One region of the Bradyrhizobium sp. CCBAU 11430 genome, then DNA from elsewhere that is predicted to be linked to it. Evidence: predicted binding sites of a transcription regulator. Region 1 holds the regulator's gene; each other region holds the start of a gene.
The links. The regulator PhoB, encoded in region 1, activates phosphate uptake and scavenging genes when phosphate is short. The targets are predictions, from matches to a motif close to TGTCATNNANCTGTCAT.

Region 1 (2,198 bases):
GCTGAACGAGGCCACCTGCCATTGGCCGGTCGGCGATCCCTCCAGCCCGGATTTCTTCTTCTGCGGCGGCAGGGCGCTGTCCGGCCTGCCCTACTGCGCCCAGCACTCGCGCGTGGCGTATCAGCCGGCGGCGGATCGCCGGCGTGCCCCGGCAAAGCCGGGTCCGCGGTGAGCGGATTTAGCTGATCGCAAAGACGGCAGCCGTCACACGACGGCGCCTCAACCAACTCGGTGTCATCCCCGCGAACGCGGGGATCCATAACCACAGGGCGCTGTTGTTGCGCGAGATGGTCACTCCGAGTCTTCGCCAAACCACTGCCTGTGGTTATGGGTCCCTGCTTTCGCAGGGACGACACCGGAGAATGTGGCGGCAGCCCACCAAACCCCAACGCCTGCAAACCTTACGTCTGCTCCGCCTTCGCGAAGCGATCGTCGAGCGCGTAGCCGGCGCCGCGGACGGTGCGGATCGGGTCCTGCTCGCGGCCGAGATTGAGCAGCTTGCGCAGGCGGCCGATATGGACGTCGACGGTGCGCTCGTCGATGTAGATGTCGCGGCCCCAGACGCTGTCGAGCAGCTGCTCGCGCGAGAACACGCGGCCCGGATGCTCCAGGAAGAACTCCAGCAGGCGATATTCGGTCGGACCGAGATCGATCGGCCGGCCCGAGCGCGCCACGCGACGCTTGTCGCGGTCGAGCTCGATGTCGCCATAGGCCAGCACTGTCGCGAGTCGCTCAGGACTGGCGCGGCGAAGCAGGCCCTTCACGCGCGCCAAAAGCTCCGGCACCGAGAACGGCTTGACGATGTAGTCGTCGGCGCCGGTCGCAAGTCCCCGCACCCGCTCGCTCTCCTCGCCGCGCGCGGTGAGCATGATGATCGGCAGCTGCTTGGTGTCGGGCCGGGTCCGCAGCCGCCGGCACAGCTCGATGCCCGACAGGCCCGGCAGCATCCAGTCGAGCACGATCAGGTCCGGGATGTGCTCCTTGAGGCGGGTGTCGGCGTCGTCGCCGCGCATCACCGTCTCGACGTCATAGCCGTCGCCTTCGAGGTTGTAGCGAAGCAGCTCGGTGAGAGCTTCCTCGTCCTCAACCACCATAATGCGTGCGCCCATCGGGTCGTCGCTCCTTGAGTCTTCAGGTATTCGGGACCGTCGTGGCGAAGGTGGTCATGTCGCCCTTCGGCCGCTTGTCGGTGATCGCCTGGCCTTCGATCATGTAGAACACGGTCTCGGCGATGTTGGTGGCGTGGTCGCCGATCCGCTCGATGTTCTTGGCGCAGAACATCAGATGGATGCAGAACGAGATGTTGCGCGGATCCTCCATCATGTAGGTGAGGAGCTCGCGGAACAGCGAGGTGCAGATCGCGTCGACTTCCTCGTCGCCCTTCCACACCGCCATCGCCGCCGGCAGATCATGTGCGGCATAGGCGTCCAGCACCGACTTGACCTGCTGCTGCACGAGGTCGGTCATGTGCTCCAGGCCGCGGAACAGTTTCAGCGGATGGAAGTCGGTCTCCAGCGCGGCGACGCGCTTGCCCATGTTCTTGGCGAGGTCGCCGATGCGCTCGAGGTCGGTCGCAACGCGCATGGCGCCGACGATCTCGCGCAAATCCACCGCCATCGGCTGGCGGCGGGCGATGGTGAGCACCGCGCGTTCCTCGATGCGCTTCTGCAGCGCGTCGAGCTCGGCATCGATGGTGACGACGCGCTGGCCGAGCGCGACGTCGCGGCGGATCAGCGCGCCGACGGAATCGACGATCATGCGTTCGGCGATGCCGCCCATCTCGGCGACCAGGCGGGTGAGCTCCTGGAGGTCGGTGTCGAAAGCTTTTGCGGTATGTTCAGTACCCATGTCGCGTCTCCTCAGCCGAACCGGCCGGTGATGTAATCCTGCGTGCGCCGGTCGCTCGGCGACGTGAAGATCTTGCTGGTGTCGTCGAACTCGATCAGCTCGCCGAGATACATGAAGGCGGTCTTGTCGGAGACGCGCGCCGCCTGCTGCATGTTGTGCGTGACGATCGCGATCGTGTAGTTCTCGGACAGCTCCTGGATCAGCTCCTCGACCTTGGCGGTCGAGATCGGATCGAGCGCCGAGCAGGGCTCGTCGAACAGAATCACCTCGGGCCGCACCGCGACGGTGCGGGCGATGCACAGGCGCTGCTGCTGGCCGCCGGAGAGCGACAGGCCGGAGGCGTTGAGCTT
Region 2 (2,198 bases), on a different contig from region 1:
CGCGTTCACCCCCGACAATTGGCGTTTTCGCTTCCGCATGCGGAGAGCCTCAGCCGGGACAATTTCCTCGAAGGCCCCGCCAATGCGGCCGGTCTCGGCCTGATCGACAGCTGGCCGGAATGGCCGAACCGGATCATGTGGCTGGCCGGTCCCGAAGGAAGCGGCAAGAGCCATCTCGCCGCGATCTGGGCCGAGGCATCAGGGGCCCGCTCCACCACGGCCAATGCGCTGAGCGCCGCGGGGGTCCCGGGCGCGCTCGCCACCGGCGCGCTGGTGGTCGAGGATCTCAAGGCCAGGGAATTTGACGAACGCGCCCTCTTCCACCTGATGAACCTCGCCCGCGAGGATGGCGCCTACGTCCTGTTCACCGGACGCGAGGTGCCGGCCTCGCTGGAGATCGAGCTTCGCGACCTGCGCTCGCGTCTGCGCGCCGTTCCAGTGGTCGCGTTGCTACCGCCCGACGACCAGCTGTTCCGCGGCCTGATCGTCAAATTCTGCGCCGACCGCCAGCTCACCGTGGACGAGAGCGTGGTCGGCTACCTCGCCACCCGCCTGGAGCGGTCCTCGGCCGCCGCCCGCCAGGCCGTGGAACTGCTCGACAGCGAAGCCCTCAGGCTCGGCCGCCCGGTCACCCGGGCGCTGGCCGCCGAGCTGCTCCGCGACGCCTGATCGGCCTCCGTGGCCGCCTCCAGACCCACGCCAAGCCCGCTTGACGCGGCGAACCGGCGGAACATCAATGTCATCGAAACGTCATCGCTCTAACACATGCTCCGGCCGGTTTTGCGCATAAGTCGCAAATTGGGGCGAACTGGATGGACCGACTTCTGATGGACTCTGCGCAAGCTGTTGAAACTAAAGAAAAAGCCCCAGAGACCGAGAGCCTGCCGGCGATCGCATCGAGTCCCGAGCGATTCATCAACCGCGAGCTCTCCTGGCTGCATTTCAACCGCCGCGTCCTGGAGGAATCGGTCAATCCCAGCCACCCCATGCTGGAGCGGGTGCGATTCCTGTCGATTTCGGCGAATAACCTCGACGAGTTCTTCATGGTCCGCGTCGCCGGCATCAAGGCCCAGGTGCGTGAGGGCATTGCCGAACGCAGCCCCGACGGCCTGACGCCATCCGAGCAACTCGCGCTGATCAACCGCACCGTCTCCGAGCTCGCCTCCGACCAGCAGGCGATCTGGCGCGACCTGCGCGGCACGCTGGCCGATGTCGGCATCGTGCTCGTCGAGGGCAAGGAGGTCACCAAGGCGGAACGGACCTGGATCGAGGACTACTTCCTCAGCAACGTATTCCCGCTGCTGACCCCGCTGGCGATCGACCCGGCCCACCCCTTCCCGTTCATCCCGAGCCTCGGCTTCACCATCGCGCTCCAGCTCACCCGCGCCGCCGACGGCAAGCAGATGAACGCGCTGATCCGCATGCCCGGCAAGATCGACCGCTTCATCCGCCTGCCGACCGAGGGCAAGGCCGTCCGGCTGATCTCGCTGGAGCAGGCGACCGCCCTGTTCATCAACCGCCTGTTCCCAGGCTACAATCTGCACGGCCAGGGCGCCTTCCGCATCATCCGCGACTCCGAGCTCGAAATCGAGGAAGAGGCGGAAGACCTCGTCCGCCTGTTCGAGACCGCGCTGAAGCGCCGCCGCCGCGGATCGGTGATCCGGCTCGAGATCGACGCCAAGATGCCGGAGGAGCTGCGCAACTTCGTTCAGCACGCGCTGTCGGCCGCCGATGACGAGGTGTTCCTGGTCGACGGCGTGCAAGCGATGAACGAGCTCTCGCAGCTCACCCGCCTCGACCGGCCCGATCTCGAATTCACCCCTTACGTGCCGCGCCACCCCGAGCGCGTGCGCGAGCATGGCGGCGACATCTTTGCCGCGATCCGGCAGAAGGACCTCGTGGTCCATCATCCCTACGAATCCTTCGACGTGGTGGTGCAGTTCCTGCAGCAGGCCACGCGCGACCCCGATGTCGTCGCGATCAAGCAGACGCTCTACCGCACCTCCAACAACTCGCCGATCGTCCGCGCGCTGGCGGAAGCCGCCGAGGCCGGCAAATCCGTCACCGCGTTGATCGAGCTGAAGGCGCGCTTCGACGAGGAAGCCAATATCCGCTGGGCACGCGACCTCGAACGCGCCGGCGTGCAGGTCGTCTACGGCTTCCTCGAACTGAAGACGCACGCAAAGCTCTCGATGGTG
Region 3 (2,198 bases), on a different contig from region 1:
CGTGGCGTTACCGGCATTCATCCGGTCCCGGCCGAATTCGTCACCGCGCAGATCGATGCGGTGTTCTCCGATCTCGACATTGGCGCGGTGAAGATCGGCATGGTGGCTGAGGTCGCCGGCATCGATGCGGTCGCGGCCGCGCTGTCGCGCTGGTCGCCGCGGCATGTCGTGCTCGATCCCGTGATGGTGGCAACCTCCGGCGACCGTCTGCTGGCATCCGAGGCCGTCGACGCGCTCCGCACAAAACTGATATCGCTGGCGTCGGTGATCACGCCCAATCTGCCGGAAGCCGCGGCTCTGCTCGACGAGCCGGTCGCGGCAAGCGAGGCCGAGATCGAACGCCAGGGGCGTCGCCTGCTGGCACTCGGCTGCCGTGCGGTCCTGATCAAGGGCGGACACGGCGAGGGCGCCGAGAGCATCGATTATCTCGTCGATGCCCAAAACACGATCGCGCTCGCCGCGCCGCGCGTTGCGACCCGCAACACCCATGGCACCGGCTGCTCGCTGTCCTCGGCGGTCGCGGCTGGACTGGCCAAGGGCGAAGATCTGGAGCTTGCCGTGCGCAACGCCAAGTCCTGGATCAGCGCGGCCATCGCAGCCGCCGACCGCTTCAGCGTCGGGCACGGCCACGGCCCGGTCCATCATTTCCACAGGTTCTACTGAGGCGGGCCGTCCGCGGAAGCGCGGCCATCGATCCGTTGAGCGCTGGCTTCATCGTCCCCAATGCCTTGTGGCGACATCGAGCAAGCGCCTCTCCTTCGAGACGACCGCTTCGCGGTCTCCTCAGGATGAGGCCGAACTGCGTCGGTCCGCTTTGAATTTGCAGCCGCGCACTCCGCCCTCATCCTGAGGGCCTGCCAACGGCGGGCGTCTCGAAGGTTGTGCCGCGGGGGAGCTGGCCTCAGGGAAGAGTAGGGTCCCGGCGCCTCCTGCGGCGCCATGTCGCCTGATTGTCGCATGCGGCTGATATTCGCAGGCAGGCGAGGCAAGGCGTGATTCGTATCTGAGGGTGCCTCAAAAGTTCAATTGGTCATCCCCCTGTCACGGGACATTGTTACAGGCTGGCGCATGGGAAGTTACGATGTGAGTGACGAGAGCCCGGAGCGGCGCTTTCGCACGTTGTTCATCTCCGACGTTCATCTCGGAGCCCGCGGTTCTCAAGCCGATCTTCTGCTCGACTTCCTACGCTACCATGATGCCGACACGATCTATCTCGTCGGCGACATCGTCGACGGCTGGGCGCTGAAATCGAGCTGGAACTGGCCGCAATCCCACAACGACCTCGTGCAGAAGCTGCTGCGCAAGGCGCGCAAGGGCGCCAAGGTCGTCTACATCCCCGGCAATCACGACGAGTTCCTGCGCAACTATTACGGCACGCATTTCGGCGGCATCGACGTCGTCGAGAACACGGTCCACACCGGCGTGGACGGCAAGCGTTATCTCGTCATCCATGGCGACATCTTCGACCTCGTGGTGCAAAACGCGCGCTGGCTCGCCCATCTCGGCGACAAGGCCTACGACTTCGCGATCCAGATGAATCGCTTCGTCAACTTCTTCCGCCGCTTGTTCAAGGTGCCCTATTGGTCGCTGTCGCAATGGGCCAAGCAGAAGGTCAAGAACGCCGTCAATTACATCGGCGCGTTCGAGCAGGCGCTCGCCGCCGAGGCGCGGCGCCACGACGCCGACGGCGTGATCTGCGGCCACATCCATTACGCCGTGATCCGCGACGAGGGCGGCATTCGCTACATGAATTGCGGCGACTGGGTCGAGAGCTGCACGGCGCTGGTCGAGCACGACGACGGTCATTTCGAGATCATCACCTGGGCGGATCATTTGCAGAAGCCGGCAGCCGTCCCGCAGGTTGCAGCCAGAGCTGCGTAGAAGAGGCCGCGTGATGCGCATCCTGGTCGCAACCGACGCCTGGCACCCGCAAGTCAACGGTGTGGTTCGGACGCTGACCAAGCTCGCCGACGCCGGCAAAAGCCTCGGCGTCGAATTCACGTTCCTGACGCCGCAATCCTTCCGCACCTTTGCAATGCCGAGCTATCGCGACGTGCGGCTGGCGATGCCCCGCCCCGCACGGATCGCGAAGCTGATCGAGGGGGCGCGGCCCGAAAGCATCCACATCGCGACCGAAGGGCCGATCGGCCTGATGGTCCGCCGCTATTGCCGCCAGCGCAAGCTGCCGTTCACGACCA
Region 4 (2,198 bases), 160 kb from region 1:
ACGAGTCTACGAGTGATCATGATACCCTCTTCATCGGTTGGGGTCGGTTGACGCAAAACTTGCAACTCAAACAGGCGCGACGCGGCTCAGGCGGCGGCCGCCGTTCCAAGTGCCGGGACGCCCGCGGGCGCCGGGTCAGGCATGGTGCCCATGACGTCGGCGGCTTCGAGATCGTATAGCTCGCGCGCGACGTGGTCGGTCAGTGCGGCCGGCGCGCCGTCGAACACCACCCGGCCCTGCGCCATGCCGATCAGGCGGTCGCAATAGCTGCGCGCCAGATCGAGCGAATGCAGATTGCAGATCACGGTGATGCCGAAATGCTTGTTGATGCGCAGCAGCGCATCCATCACGATCTTGGTGTTGCGCGGATCGAGCGATGCGATCGGCTCGTCGGCGAGGATGATGTCGGGCTGCTGCACCAGCGCACGCGCGATCGCGACGCGCTGCTGCTGGCCGCCGGAAAGCTGGTCGGCGCGCTGGGCCGCGAGCGACGCGATGTCGAACTGTTCGAGCGCGGACATCGCCAGCGCCTTGTCCTGCTCGGGCCACACTTGCGACAGCGAGCGCCAGGCCGGCATCGTCGCAAGCCGTCCCATCAGGACGTTGGTGAGGACGTCGAGCCGGCCGACCAGGTTGAATTGCTGGAAGATCATGGCTGAGCGCGCCCGCCACTGCCGCAGCTCCTTGCCGCGCAGCGCGGTGACGTCGATGCCGTCGAACAGGATGCGGCCCTGCGTCGGCGTCGCGAGACGATTGATGGTTCGCAGCAGCGTCGACTTGCCGGCGCCGGACCGTCCGATCACACCGACGAAGCCGCCGGGGGAGACTTGAAACGAAGCGTCGTCCACCGCGGCTTTCGCGCCGAAGCGACACGTCAGACCTTCCACCACCAGCATGCAGGACTCCAGATTAGCTGGAGCCAACCGCTAACGCCCGCGCTTGACACTTGTGTGACACGGGCGTTGCAGTGCGGCGATGCTACACACCTCATCCCCTGTCATCACCGCGTCATGACATCGTCATCAAGCCGCTCGAAGAGGAACGCCCGCCCTCGCACTTCCGGATGCAACATGGCCGCCAAAACTCTTTCGGTCCAGCCGACCATCGATCCCTCGGCCAAGCTGCATGAGACCAGGCTCGGCGCCTATACCGAGGTCGGCGCGCGCACCATCCTGCATGAAGTGGCGATGGGCGATTACTCCTATGTCGTGAACGATTCCCAGATCACCTACACCACCATCGGAAAGTTCTGCTCGATCGCGGCCATGACGCGCATCAATCCCGGCAATCATCCGATGCACCGCGCGACCCAGGCGCATTTCACCTATCGCTCGAGCGCCTACTTCGAAGGCGAGAGCGACGACGCCGAATTCTTCGACTGGCGGCGCCAGCATCACGTCCATATCGGCCACGATGTCTGGATCGGCCACGGCGCGATCGTGCTGCCGGGCCGCAACATCGGCACCGGCGCGGTGATCGCGGCCGGCGCCATCGTCACCAAGGACGTGCCGGCCTACGCCATCGTCGCCGGCAATCCGGCCCGCATCGTGCGGCGGCGTTTCTCCGAGGAGATCGCCGGAAGGCTCGCGCGGCTCGCCTGGTGGGACTGGGATCACGACAAGTTGCGTGAAGCGCTGCCCGATTTCCGCAAGCTCGGGATTGAAGATTTTCTTGCGACATACGAAGCAGGGGCGGCTCCCCTGACCAGATCCCTTACCAGCAAACGAAACGCGGTCGCGTGACAGACATTTTCCTTGAAGGCGGCCGGGCCCTGATCGGCGCCGAACTCGTCGAAACGTCATTGGCGGTGTCGGGACAGGACATCGCGCAGGTCGATGCCTCACGGGGCCGGGCGCGGCTGATAATCGATTCACGCAACCTGCTGGTGCTGCCCGGCATCGTCGATCTGCATGGCGATGCCTTCGAGCGGCAGATGATGCCGCGCGCCGGTGTCGACTTCCCGATCGACGTCGCGCTCGCCGACAGCGATCGCCAGGCGATCAGCAACGGCATCACCACCGTCTTTCACGCCACCACCTGCTCGTGGGAGCCGGGCCTGCGCAGCGCCGATAACGCGCGCGGCCTGATGGAGGCCATCGAGCGGCAGCGTCCGCAATTCGCCGCGGACACCCGCTTCCATCTGCGGCACGAGACCTACAATCTCGGCGCCGAGGCCGAGATCAGCGAGTGGCTCGACG

Region 2: the regulator PhoB is predicted to act here: its motif matches at 738-754, upstream of XI04_RS12025 (RNA degradosome polyphosphate kinase).
Region 3: the regulator PhoB is predicted to act here: its motif matches at 1,029-1,045, upstream of XI04_RS02255 (UDP-2,3-diacylglucosamine diphosphatase).
Region 4: the regulator PhoB is predicted to act here: its motif matches at 996-1,012, upstream of phnC (phosphonate ABC transporter ATP-binding protein).

Annotation. Positions count from the first base shown of each region.
Region 1 covers NZ_LBJV01000072.1:339,072-341,269, forward strand. Annotated here, with positions in the region: gene XI04_RS34600 (GcrA family cell cycle regulator) at 1-172, shown strand, start outside; gene phoB (phosphate regulon transcriptional regulator PhoB) at 402-1,109, opposite strand; gene phoU (phosphate signaling complex protein PhoU) at 1,132-1,848, opposite strand; gene pstB (phosphate ABC transporter ATP-binding protein PstB) at 1,860-2,198, opposite strand, start outside.
Region 2 covers NZ_LBJV01000045.1:37,871-40,068, reverse strand. Annotated here, with positions in the region: gene XI04_RS12030 (DnaA ATPase domain-containing protein) at 1-669, shown strand, start outside; gene XI04_RS12025 (RNA degradosome polyphosphate kinase) at 828-2,198, shown strand, end outside.
Region 3 covers NZ_LBJV01000003.1:483,890-486,087, forward strand. Annotated here, with positions in the region: gene thiD (bifunctional hydroxymethylpyrimidine kinase/phosphomethylpyrimidine kinase) at 1-663, shown strand, start outside; gene XI04_RS02255 (UDP-2,3-diacylglucosamine diphosphatase) at 1,069-1,881, shown strand; gene XI04_RS02260 (glycosyltransferase family 4 protein) at 1,895-2,198, shown strand, end outside.
Region 4 covers NZ_LBJV01000072.1:180,846-183,043, forward strand. Annotated here, with positions in the region: gene phnD (phosphonate ABC transporter substrate-binding protein) at 1-20, opposite strand, end outside; gene phnC (phosphonate ABC transporter ATP-binding protein) at 87-896, opposite strand; gene XI04_RS33850 (transferase hexapeptide repeat family protein) at 1,071-1,742, shown strand; gene XI04_RS33855 (alpha-D-ribose 1-methylphosphonate 5-triphosphate diphosphatase) at 1,739-2,198, shown strand, end outside.